Regions from separate parts of the Brevibacterium sp. BDJS002 genome, predicted to be linked through region 1. Evidence: riboswitches for the same ligand, from Rfam matches in the RefSeq annotation. Region 1 holds a riboswitch; the other holds the start of a gene.
The links. Region 1 has a riboswitch for thiamine pyrophosphate ahead of PGC08_RS05530 (ECF transporter S component). Riboswitches for the same ligand answer to the same signal wherever they lie in the genome.

Region 1 (4,594 bases):
GTACCTTCAGCCTCAGTCGTGCCGTCGTTGTCAGTCGTGCCGGCAGTCGCAGCGTCAGAATCGGCACGTTCCGAGTCCGAGTCCGAGTCGGACTCAGCTCCGTCCGAGCTGGTGCCCGCATCCGCACTGTTCGAGCCGTCGCTTGAATCAGTGCCGTCGGCCTCCGGTGACGCGCCGTCGGCTTCAGCTGACACGCTGTCCGCTTCGGCTGAAGCACCATCCGCGTCCGCCGAAGCACTGTCGGCGTCTGCCGAGGAACCGTCGGAGCTTGCTGCAGCGTCTTCTGCGTCAGCGTCTGCTCCGGCGTCGGTTCCCGGCTCGGGTGCGTCATCGCCGGAGCGGGTGATCTCGACATCGTCGATCTTCTCGGACGCCGCCTGTGCTTCAGCCTGCTGCGCGCCTTCTGCTGGGACCTCGTAGGTCGTCGCGCGCAGCGCTTCGTCGCTGACCCGCACTCGGGTGAAGGCCGGGATGTCGTTGTGGACGCTCTTGGCCTCCCAATCCAGACCCGGAACATAGTCGTAGAATTTCGATCCCGAGGACGAGGTCAGAGTCAGGTACATCGTCTGCCCTTCCTCCTTCTCCTGCTCGAGACCGGCATCGGAAGACTCGACCTTCTTGCCTTCGGCATCCATGAGGAAGGTCCGGTTGTAGATGTGGTCGTGACCGGACACCACGAGATCGATGTCGTTGCGCGCAGCCACCGGTGGAATCGCCTCACGCAGCCGCTTCACGTCGAGGTCGCTGTTGTGGGTCGCGGTCGAATAGATGGAATGGTGGAACCCGAGGACCGTCCAGCGCGCCTCGTCCCCGTGCTCGGCCACGACCTCATCGATGAACTCCGCATGCTCGTCGGTGTCGGAGTCATTCGAGTTGATATTGATGAACAGAACCCCCGAATCGATGAACCAGTAGTCACCGCCGGACGCAACGAGTCCGCCTTCACCGTGGTCGCTGCTCACGTTCGGGCGGTTGAAGTGCTGCTCATAGGACTTCGAAGCGACATCATGGTTGCCGATCGTCGTCGCCTGCGGAACTTCCTGAGTCGCCTCCGGAGCCAGGTACTGCTCGTACTGCCCCTGGTCACCTGCTGAGTTCACCTGATCGCCCAGAGAGAAGAAGAACCGCGGATCCTGCGCGGTCTCCAGCCCCGAGTTCAAGGTCCTGTCCCAACCAGTCGCGTCATCAGGCTGCCCGCCGCCGGCACCGACCTGCGGGTCACCGAAGACAAGGAATTCGCTGTCGCCGCCGGAACCACCCGTGTCGAACTGCGCCACGGCTGAGTAGCCATCCTCTTCGCTGCCGACCTGGTAGGAGTATTCGGTGTCCGGCTCCAGACCGGTCATGCTCGCATGATTGTAGTGGCGCTTGAGATCGGTCGACAGGCCCGAGTCGCTGGTCTCGGCGCTATGGGCATCCTCGGGCAGAGCCGAGCCCTCAAGCTCCGAGGTTTTAGCCCAGCGGACCTCGCCCTCACCGGAGTTCTCGCTCATCCATGACAGGTTGCGAGCGCTCTCATCCGCCCCGACCTGCAGCACCACATCGGAGATCGCGGACTCCTCGTCCGCCTCTGGCTGCGTCGAGGGCGAGGTCGAGGGCGATTGCGTGGGCTCGGCAGGTGTGAGCCCGGCATGCGCAGGGACAGGTACTGCGACGAGAGCCGCCAGCAGTGCCGAAACGGACAGAATACTCATCGGAGATCTCAGGTGTTGTGCTTTCACCCGAATATTCCTACCCGTCGGTAATGAAAGCTCCGCCGCCGACGTGCGACCGCCGAGTCAACGGCAGGTGAACTTTCCGTAACGAGCTCTGCGCGTCGACTGGGGTACAGTGGTTCTCACGACAGGGGAGCGCCGAAAGGGGCGCTGAGAGTGCAGATGAAGCTGCAGACCCTCGAACCTGATGCGGCTAGCACCGCCGAAGGAAGTCGAGACTCTTCTACCCCTCCTTGATATGAGGAGGCACTATGCCAGAAATGACTGCGCCGGATTCCGCTGTGAAGACCGCGCCCCACTATTCCCAGGTACCGGCGACGAAGCAGTGGCGGGTCGTCGACTACGTTGTCACCGCCGTGCTGGGAATCGGCGTCGGACTCATCTTCTGGGTCCTGGCCCTGAGCTGGAAGGTCCTCGAACTCGGGTTCCAGGCCTTCCCTCCATCGATCGGCCTCATCGCCGGCCTCTGGGTCCTCGCCGGCCCTCTGGCCGGTGCCATTATCCGCAAACCCGGTGCCGCTCTGCTGTGCGAAATGATCGCCGCCATCGTCGAGGCGGTGCTGGGCTCTCACTTCGGAGCCACCGTTCTGCTCTCCGGACTCATCCAAGGCCTCGGCGCCGAACTCATCTTCGCGGCCTTCGGCTATCGCAGGTTCACCCTGTGGGTCACGAGCTTGGCCGGGCTGCTGGCCGCCGCGTTCATGTCCGTGAGCGAGAACATCATGTACAACGCCGAATGGCAGTTCGGCTACCAGGCTGCCTATGCCGTGTGCGCGATCATCTCCGGCATCGTCATCTCCGGCATCGGCGCCTGGTTCGCCTACCGGGCGATCGCGAAGACCGGGGCCCTGAGCGCCTTCGCCTCCGGCCGAGCGCGCTGATGGCCCTGCCGATTCGCGCCCGCGGGTTCTCGTGGCGCCATGCCGACCGTGATGAACCCGCGGTCGGTCCCCTCGATCTGGACATCGCAGCAGGTGAGAAGGTGCTTCTGCTCGGCCCGTCCGGGGCAGGTAAGACCACCCTCCTGCATGCGACCGCCGGAGTTCTGCCTGCCGAGTCGGGTGAGGCAGATGGTCAGCTTCTCATCGGTGACCGTCCACCGGATCCGCGCCGAGGTGAGACCGGGCTGGTCCTCCAGGACCCCGATTCGCAGGTGATCTTCTCCCGGGTCGGTGATGATGTCGCCTTCGGCATGGAGAATCTGGGCCTGCCCGCCGACGTCATCGCCGCTCGCATTCCAACTTCCCTTGCGGCAATGGGCCTGGGTCTCCCCCACGACCATCCCACCGCTGCACTGTCCGGAGGACAGAAGCAGCGTCTGGCGCTGGCAGGAATCCACGCGATGGCACCGCAGGTGATCATCCTCGATGAGCCGACGGCCAATATCGATCCGGACTCCGCCGCCTCCGTTCGGGATGCTGTCCTCGAGACCCAGGCGGCTACCTCGGCGACGATGGTCATCGTCGAACACCGGGTCGGACTGTGGCTCGATCACGTGGACACCGTGATCGTCCTCGGCCCAGCGGGCCTGCTTGCCCAGGGTCCGCCGAGGTCGGTCTTCGGTGATCCTGCGCTCGCCGAGGTGCTGGTTGAGTGTGGGATCTGGGTGCCGGAGACGGCCGGACCCTCCAACCCTGCGGTGCAGCCTGGTGCGGAACCGCTCCCCCACCCCGACGGCGAGGTCGTGCTGACGACTGAGTGCCTCAGTGTGGCTCGCCCCGGCGCGAAGGTTCCCGCGGCGACCGGCCTCGATCTGTCCGTTCGGTCCGGTGAGGCCCTGGGCATCGTCGGCGCCAACGGGGCCGGCAAGTCGACCTTGGCGCTGACCCTGGCCGGCCTCATCCGGGAATTCGAGGGAGAGGTGAGAGCTGTCGGTAATCTGCGGGATGGTGCCAAGCATGCCCGACCCTTCCGGTGGCCCTCAGCGTTTCTGGCTCCTCGCATCGGGATGGTGTTCCAGGAACCCGAACATCAGTTCCTGCGCTCGAGTGTGACCGAGGAGCTGGCCTTGGGACCGCGGCTGGCCGGATGGTCGAGTGCCGAGGTCGACGATCGCGTCGCCGAACTCCTCGAGGTGCTGGGACTTGAGAAGCTCGCCGAGGCCCATCCACAGGGCCTCTCGGGCGGTGAGAAGCGTCGCCTGTCGGTGGCTGCCATGATGGCGCCGCGGCCGCAGGTGCTCGTCGTCGACGAACCGACGTTCGGCCAGGATGCCCTGACCTGGGCCGGTCTGGTCGAGCAGTTCATCGACGTCCTTGCCCGCGGGTCCGCCGTGGTCGCGGTCAGCCACGACCATGCGTTCCTCGACGCCATCGGGGCCAGGCGGGTCGAGTTGAGTCGGAGGACGAAGGCAGGTGAGCGAATTGCGTGAGCACGCGATCGAGCACACCGATCCGGCTGGGCGAGCCACAGTTGCCACGGGCACCGAGGTCGCGGTGCATGATCCCGGCCAGCTCATTCCCTTGGTGCGCACCACGGCACTGGTCAGATGCAATCCGCTGACGAAGATCGCTGTGGCGCTCATCCTCATGGTCGGAACACTGTTGAGCATCGACATGGTCTCGGCGGGAGTCGTCCTGGGGTTCTGCCTGCTCGCACTGCCGACGACGGGGCTGGACCTGATAGCTGCACTCAAGCGTCTGTGGTTCCTGCCTCTCGGCGCACTTCTGGCGGCGTGGGGCACGGCGATTCTGGCAGAGAAGACCGGTGCGGTGGTCATCGACCTCGGTCCGGTCCTGATGACGACGGGTTCTCTCGAGGCAGCGGCCGCGATCTTCCTGCGTGCCTTGGCCTTGGCTATTCCGCTCATCGTCCTGGCCTCCACCATTGATCCTCGTGACCTCGCGGATGTGCTCATCCAGCGGCTGCACCTGCCCGAG
Region 2 (4,594 bases), 370 kb from region 1:
GCATTCTTGCTCATTCAGTCTGCATGACTCATGCTGATTCGACACCAAAATACCTCCGATGACTGGTCTCTGAGTCCAGTATCGGCTGGCTGTTTTCGGGGTTCCTGACCCTCCTCTTCGAAGGCTGGGACAACGCTGTGAGAAGACGGCCACTCTGTGGTCGCTGACCTGCGATGATACCGACCTGTGTGACGCACAGGACAGGCGCTTTGCAGGATATTCGCAGGTCCAAAACGGGCGCCCACGACGCCCCGTTTTTCAGTGCAGAATGGCCACGCCGAGGTGGCCCGGAAGTACGTTCGTCTGCTCGAGTTCCAGCAGCTGGAATTTCGGGTATCCGGGGCCCGATTCCAAGGTGACTGCGAACAGCGCCGAACCGGTGAATTGTGTCGTCATCTGTAGGGCATTTTGCTCCGAGGTGGCCTGGTCATCCGTCTCGACCATGAGGTTGAGCGCGAAGCACGGCTCTTCCAGACTGCTGAGGGAGACGTTCTGCTCCCCACGGAATTTCACCGGCGCTGCCGGCGTCACTGAGTGCACCTGTCCATCGATCTCAAGGGCCACCTCGGCGCCGATGGGGAGGAAGGTCCGCGCCAAGCCCGGCAGCGGCGAGAACGCAGCAGGACGGTCCAATCGCGCAATACTCAGGCGCCAGCGTCGAAGGTTCGGGGTCAGAGCCTGGGACTGGATGAGTGAGACGAGCTCGGTCGTCTCCCCTGCCCCATTGGCCCACGGAACCGGTTCGAGGTCGTCGAAAGAGGTGATCACGTGCATGTGATCACTCTAGTCTCGACTCAGCTCGAGGCTGCTGGTGAGAACGTCAGTTCAGGACGAGACAGAACGGATGGCCTGCCGGGTCGAGGAAGACGCGGAAGGTGTCCCCCGGCTGGTCGACGGCTTTCCCTGCACCGAGTTCGACCACGGCAGCCTCGGCGACGTCGAGGTCATCGACGACGACATCGATGTGCATCTGCTGCGGGTGGGACTGCCCCGGCCAGCTGGGTGCGTGGTAGTCCTCAACCTGCTGGAAGCAGATCGGGGGCCAGGATTCGGATGTGATCTCTGCCCAGGTGCCATCGTCATCGACTCTGACCTGCCAGTCGAGGAGTTTTCCGTAGAATTCCGCGAGTTCACCGGCGTCGGGAGCATCGATGACGATGACGGGCTGCTTTGCGATAGCCATGGTCGTGAGTCTACGCGCCGCCGATGCTAGGCTCGAAACACCACAGGGGAGCGCCAGAAGACTGACGCTGAGAGTGCGCAAGCAGACCCTTCGAACCTGATCCGGTAAGCACCGGCGGAGGAAGTGAGGAGTGACACCGATGAGCGATGTCGACACGAAACACACGATCAGCAGCATTCGGCTGACCCCAGGAGGGCCTGTTGCGGCGCTGAGAGCGGAGGCGTCTTCCGCTTGGGAGGCCGCGGTCGGGCATAGATTCGTCACCGAACTGTTTGCCGGCACGGTCGACGACTCCGTGATGAGGAAGTACCTGATCCAGGATTACCAGTTCTTCGAATCGTTTCTCTCGATGCTCGGCGCATGCGTTGCCTATGGCGATGCCGTAGGGCCGAAGCTGCGGTTTGCCAAACAGCTCGGGTTCCTCGAAGCCGACGAGGATTCGTATTTCCTCACGGCCTTCGCCGAGGTGGGTGTCCCTGCCACCGACTACGCTGACCCCCAGCTGACTGGGCCGACTGAGGGCTTCCGTGACCTCATGTACGAAGCCGTCGACTCGGCGTCCTACGCGGACCTGCTGGTCGTGCTCGTCATCGCCGAATGGCTCTACCTCGATTGGGGCGAGCGCTCGGAACCGATGCCTGTACGCCGAGTCCATTCCGGGTGGATCGAATTGCACCGTGGTGAGGATTTCCGGGCGTGGGTGCAGTTCCTCATCGACGAACTCGAGCGAGTCTTCCCCACTGGCGAGGACGCGGAATCCGCCGCGGTGCGAGACAGGTTGTCGCGCATCTGGCACCGAGCGGTCGAATTGGAGTTGGCCTTCTTCGATGAGGCGTATGTGCAGGGGTGAGATGCCGAACACCAACGGAGACGGCACTCGCGCCGCAGTGCTCTGCCGACTGCTCTCGCAAGTGCGAGAGTCCGCTGCCGGTGGGCGCAGCCTCGTGGCCATTGACGGGCTCGATGGAGCGGGCAAGAGCGTCCTCGCCGAGGAATTGGTCCAACTGGCAGCCCAGGACGGGCTTCGCCCGGTTGCGTCGCTGAGCATCGACGGATTCCACCATCCCCGCTCGGTCAGATACACCAATGGTCGTGGGCCCGATTCCTTCTACCGGGACTCTTATGACTACGAAGCCTTCATCCGATCCGTCGTCATTCCGTTCAGACAGGGAGCATCGGTGGTTCCATCGTTCTGGGATGTTGATGCCGACGTGACCGTTTTACCCGCACAGCTCGACCTGCCGCAGAACTGTGTCCTCCTCGTGGATGGGATCTTTCTCCACCGGCCCGAACTTCGCGATCTGTGGGATGCGAGCGTGTGGGTGCAGGTTCCTTTTACGGTCTCAGTACCCCGGGGAAACGAACGAATCCCCGGCACATATGATTCGGACCCCGAGTCACAGTCCAACCATCGTTATGTCGGCGGCCAGCGTCTCTATCTCGCAGAATGCTCGCCGTGGAGGTCGGCAACGTGGATTTTCGACAACGAAGATCTCGAGCTCCCCACCCTGCGGCGACTCTCTGAGGAGTCAGCGGGGAACCCAAGGACCGAGAACACAGTTGCCGAGGACTAGGAGACAGCCAACCAAAGCGTGTCAGTCCCCTCCCCTAGACTGAGCCCATGAGCAATGCTGAGGTAGATGCCGTTGTCGTCGGATCCGGGCCCAATGGCATGGCCGCCGCGGTCACCATGGCTCGGGCGGGCCTGTCCGTGCAGGTGTATGAGGCCCAGTCGACCATCGGCGGCGGCGCCCGCACCCTTGACCTGGGACTGGCCCCCGGCATCACCCATGACATCTGCTCGGCCGTGCACCCGCTGGCGATCTCGAGCCCGTTCTTCGTCGACTTCGACCTGCGCGCCCGGGGTCTCGAGTTCACCACCCCCGAGGTCTCCTACGCTCAACCGCTCGACAATCAGCCAGCCGCGCTGGCCTTCCACGATCTCGAGACCACGGTCGACCACCTCGGCGCGGCCGGTCCCGAATGGCGGCGTTTCTTCGCCCCACTGCTCGAGCGCGTCGATGATGCGATCTGGCTGTCGCTGGGCGACAAGCGCTCCATCCCGGAGACGCTGCGCGACGTTCCCGGCATCGCCAATGTGGTGAAGTTCGGGCTGCGGCTGCTGACCCAGGCCAGCCCGGCCTGGAACATTCCGCTGTCCCATGAGACGTCTCAATCCCTGTTCACCGGTGTCGCCGCCCACGCGATCGGCGGGCTGCCATCCATGGGCACAGCCGCCACGGCCACAATGCTCTCGACCATTGCCCACGCCGGCGGCTGGCCCTCCCCTGTCGGCGGTTCGCAGGCGATCATCGATGCCATGGTCGCCGACCTCGAAGCACACGGCGGTTCGGTGACGACGAATGCGCGCATCGATCACGTCTCCGATATGCCGGCGGCTCGCGCGTACCTCCTCGACACCTCGGCGCTCAATGCCGCACAGATCTTCTCCGGTCTCATCCCGGCCAAGGTCGACAGGTCGCTGCGCAGCTTCAAGCAGGGCAACGCCGCGGCCAAGGTCGACTTCGTCCTAAACGGACCCGTGCCCTGGGCCGATCCCAACATCAACCGGGCCGGCACCATCCACGTCGGTGGTACCCGGGCGCAGATGGCCGCCGCCGAGGCGGACGTGATCGCCGGACGCATGCCCGCTCACCCGGTCAGCCTGGTCTCCGACCCCACTGTGTTCGACCCATCGCGCGAGGTGGGCGGCCTGCGCCCATTGTGGACGTATGCTCATGTCCCCTTCGACTGCCCTCTCGATCCGGCCCAGTACATCATCGATCAGATCGAACGCTTCGCCCCCGGTTTCCGCGACACCATCGTCACGTACAACTCGATTCCCGCATCAGAGATGGCCGGGCACAACCAGAACTACATCGGCGGCGACATCGCCACCGGGCTCGTCTCCTTCTACCGGATGATGGCCCGCCCACGCACCAGCTGGGACAACTACGGCCTCGGCGTCCCCGGTGCCTACCTGTGTTCGGCCGCGACCCCACCCGCACCCGGCGTGCACGGCATGAACGGCTGGTTCGCGGCTCAGCGAGCGCTGAAGACGCAGTTCGGCATCACCGAGGCCCCGAGCCTGGCTCCCTGAGGATCTGCCGTCGGCGGCGCGAATGCCTCCGCCACACACCATTGGCCACAGCGACCGCCACGACGACGAGGCCGGCACCAAGTGCCTGGCCCACGGTGAGCTGCTCGCCGAGGATCAGCGCCGCGAGGACGAGGGCGAGCACGGGTTGGATGAGCAGCAGGCTCGCCGTCATCGACGGCACCAGCCGGACGCTTCCCCGATTGATGAGCAGCCAGGCCACCACCTGCCCCAGCAGGGCCAGAGCGATGAGGTACATCCACGCGCTTGGGCCGATCCCGGTGAGATGGAGGCCGCCGGTGAACTGGGCGATG

Region 2: it holds a riboswitch for thiamine pyrophosphate, as region 1 does, so the genes downstream of both, PGC08_RS03795 (TenA family protein) here and PGC08_RS05530 (ECF transporter S component) in region 1, are expected to answer to the same signal.

Annotation. Positions count from the first base shown of each region.
Region 1 covers NZ_CP116392.1:1,191,248-1,195,841, reverse strand. The annotation lists gene PGC08_RS05535 (FN3 domain-containing metallophosphoesterase family protein) at 1-1,694, opposite strand, end outside; TPP riboswitch at 1,835-1,943, shown strand; gene PGC08_RS05530 (ECF transporter S component) at 1,976-2,596, shown strand; gene PGC08_RS05525 (ABC transporter ATP-binding protein) at 2,596-4,086, shown strand; gene PGC08_RS05520 (energy-coupling factor transporter transmembrane component T family protein) at 4,070-4,594, shown strand, end outside.
Region 2 covers NZ_CP116392.1:822,047-826,640, reverse strand. The annotation lists gene PGC08_RS03805 (HutD family protein) at 259-774, opposite strand; gene PGC08_RS03800 (VOC family protein) at 821-1,183, opposite strand; TPP riboswitch at 1,218-1,323, shown strand; gene PGC08_RS03795 (TenA family protein) at 1,323-2,033, shown strand; gene PGC08_RS03790 (uridine kinase) at 2,035-2,757, shown strand; gene PGC08_RS03785 (phytoene desaturase family protein) at 2,805-4,283, shown strand; gene PGC08_RS03780 (DMT family transporter) at 4,255-4,594, opposite strand, start outside.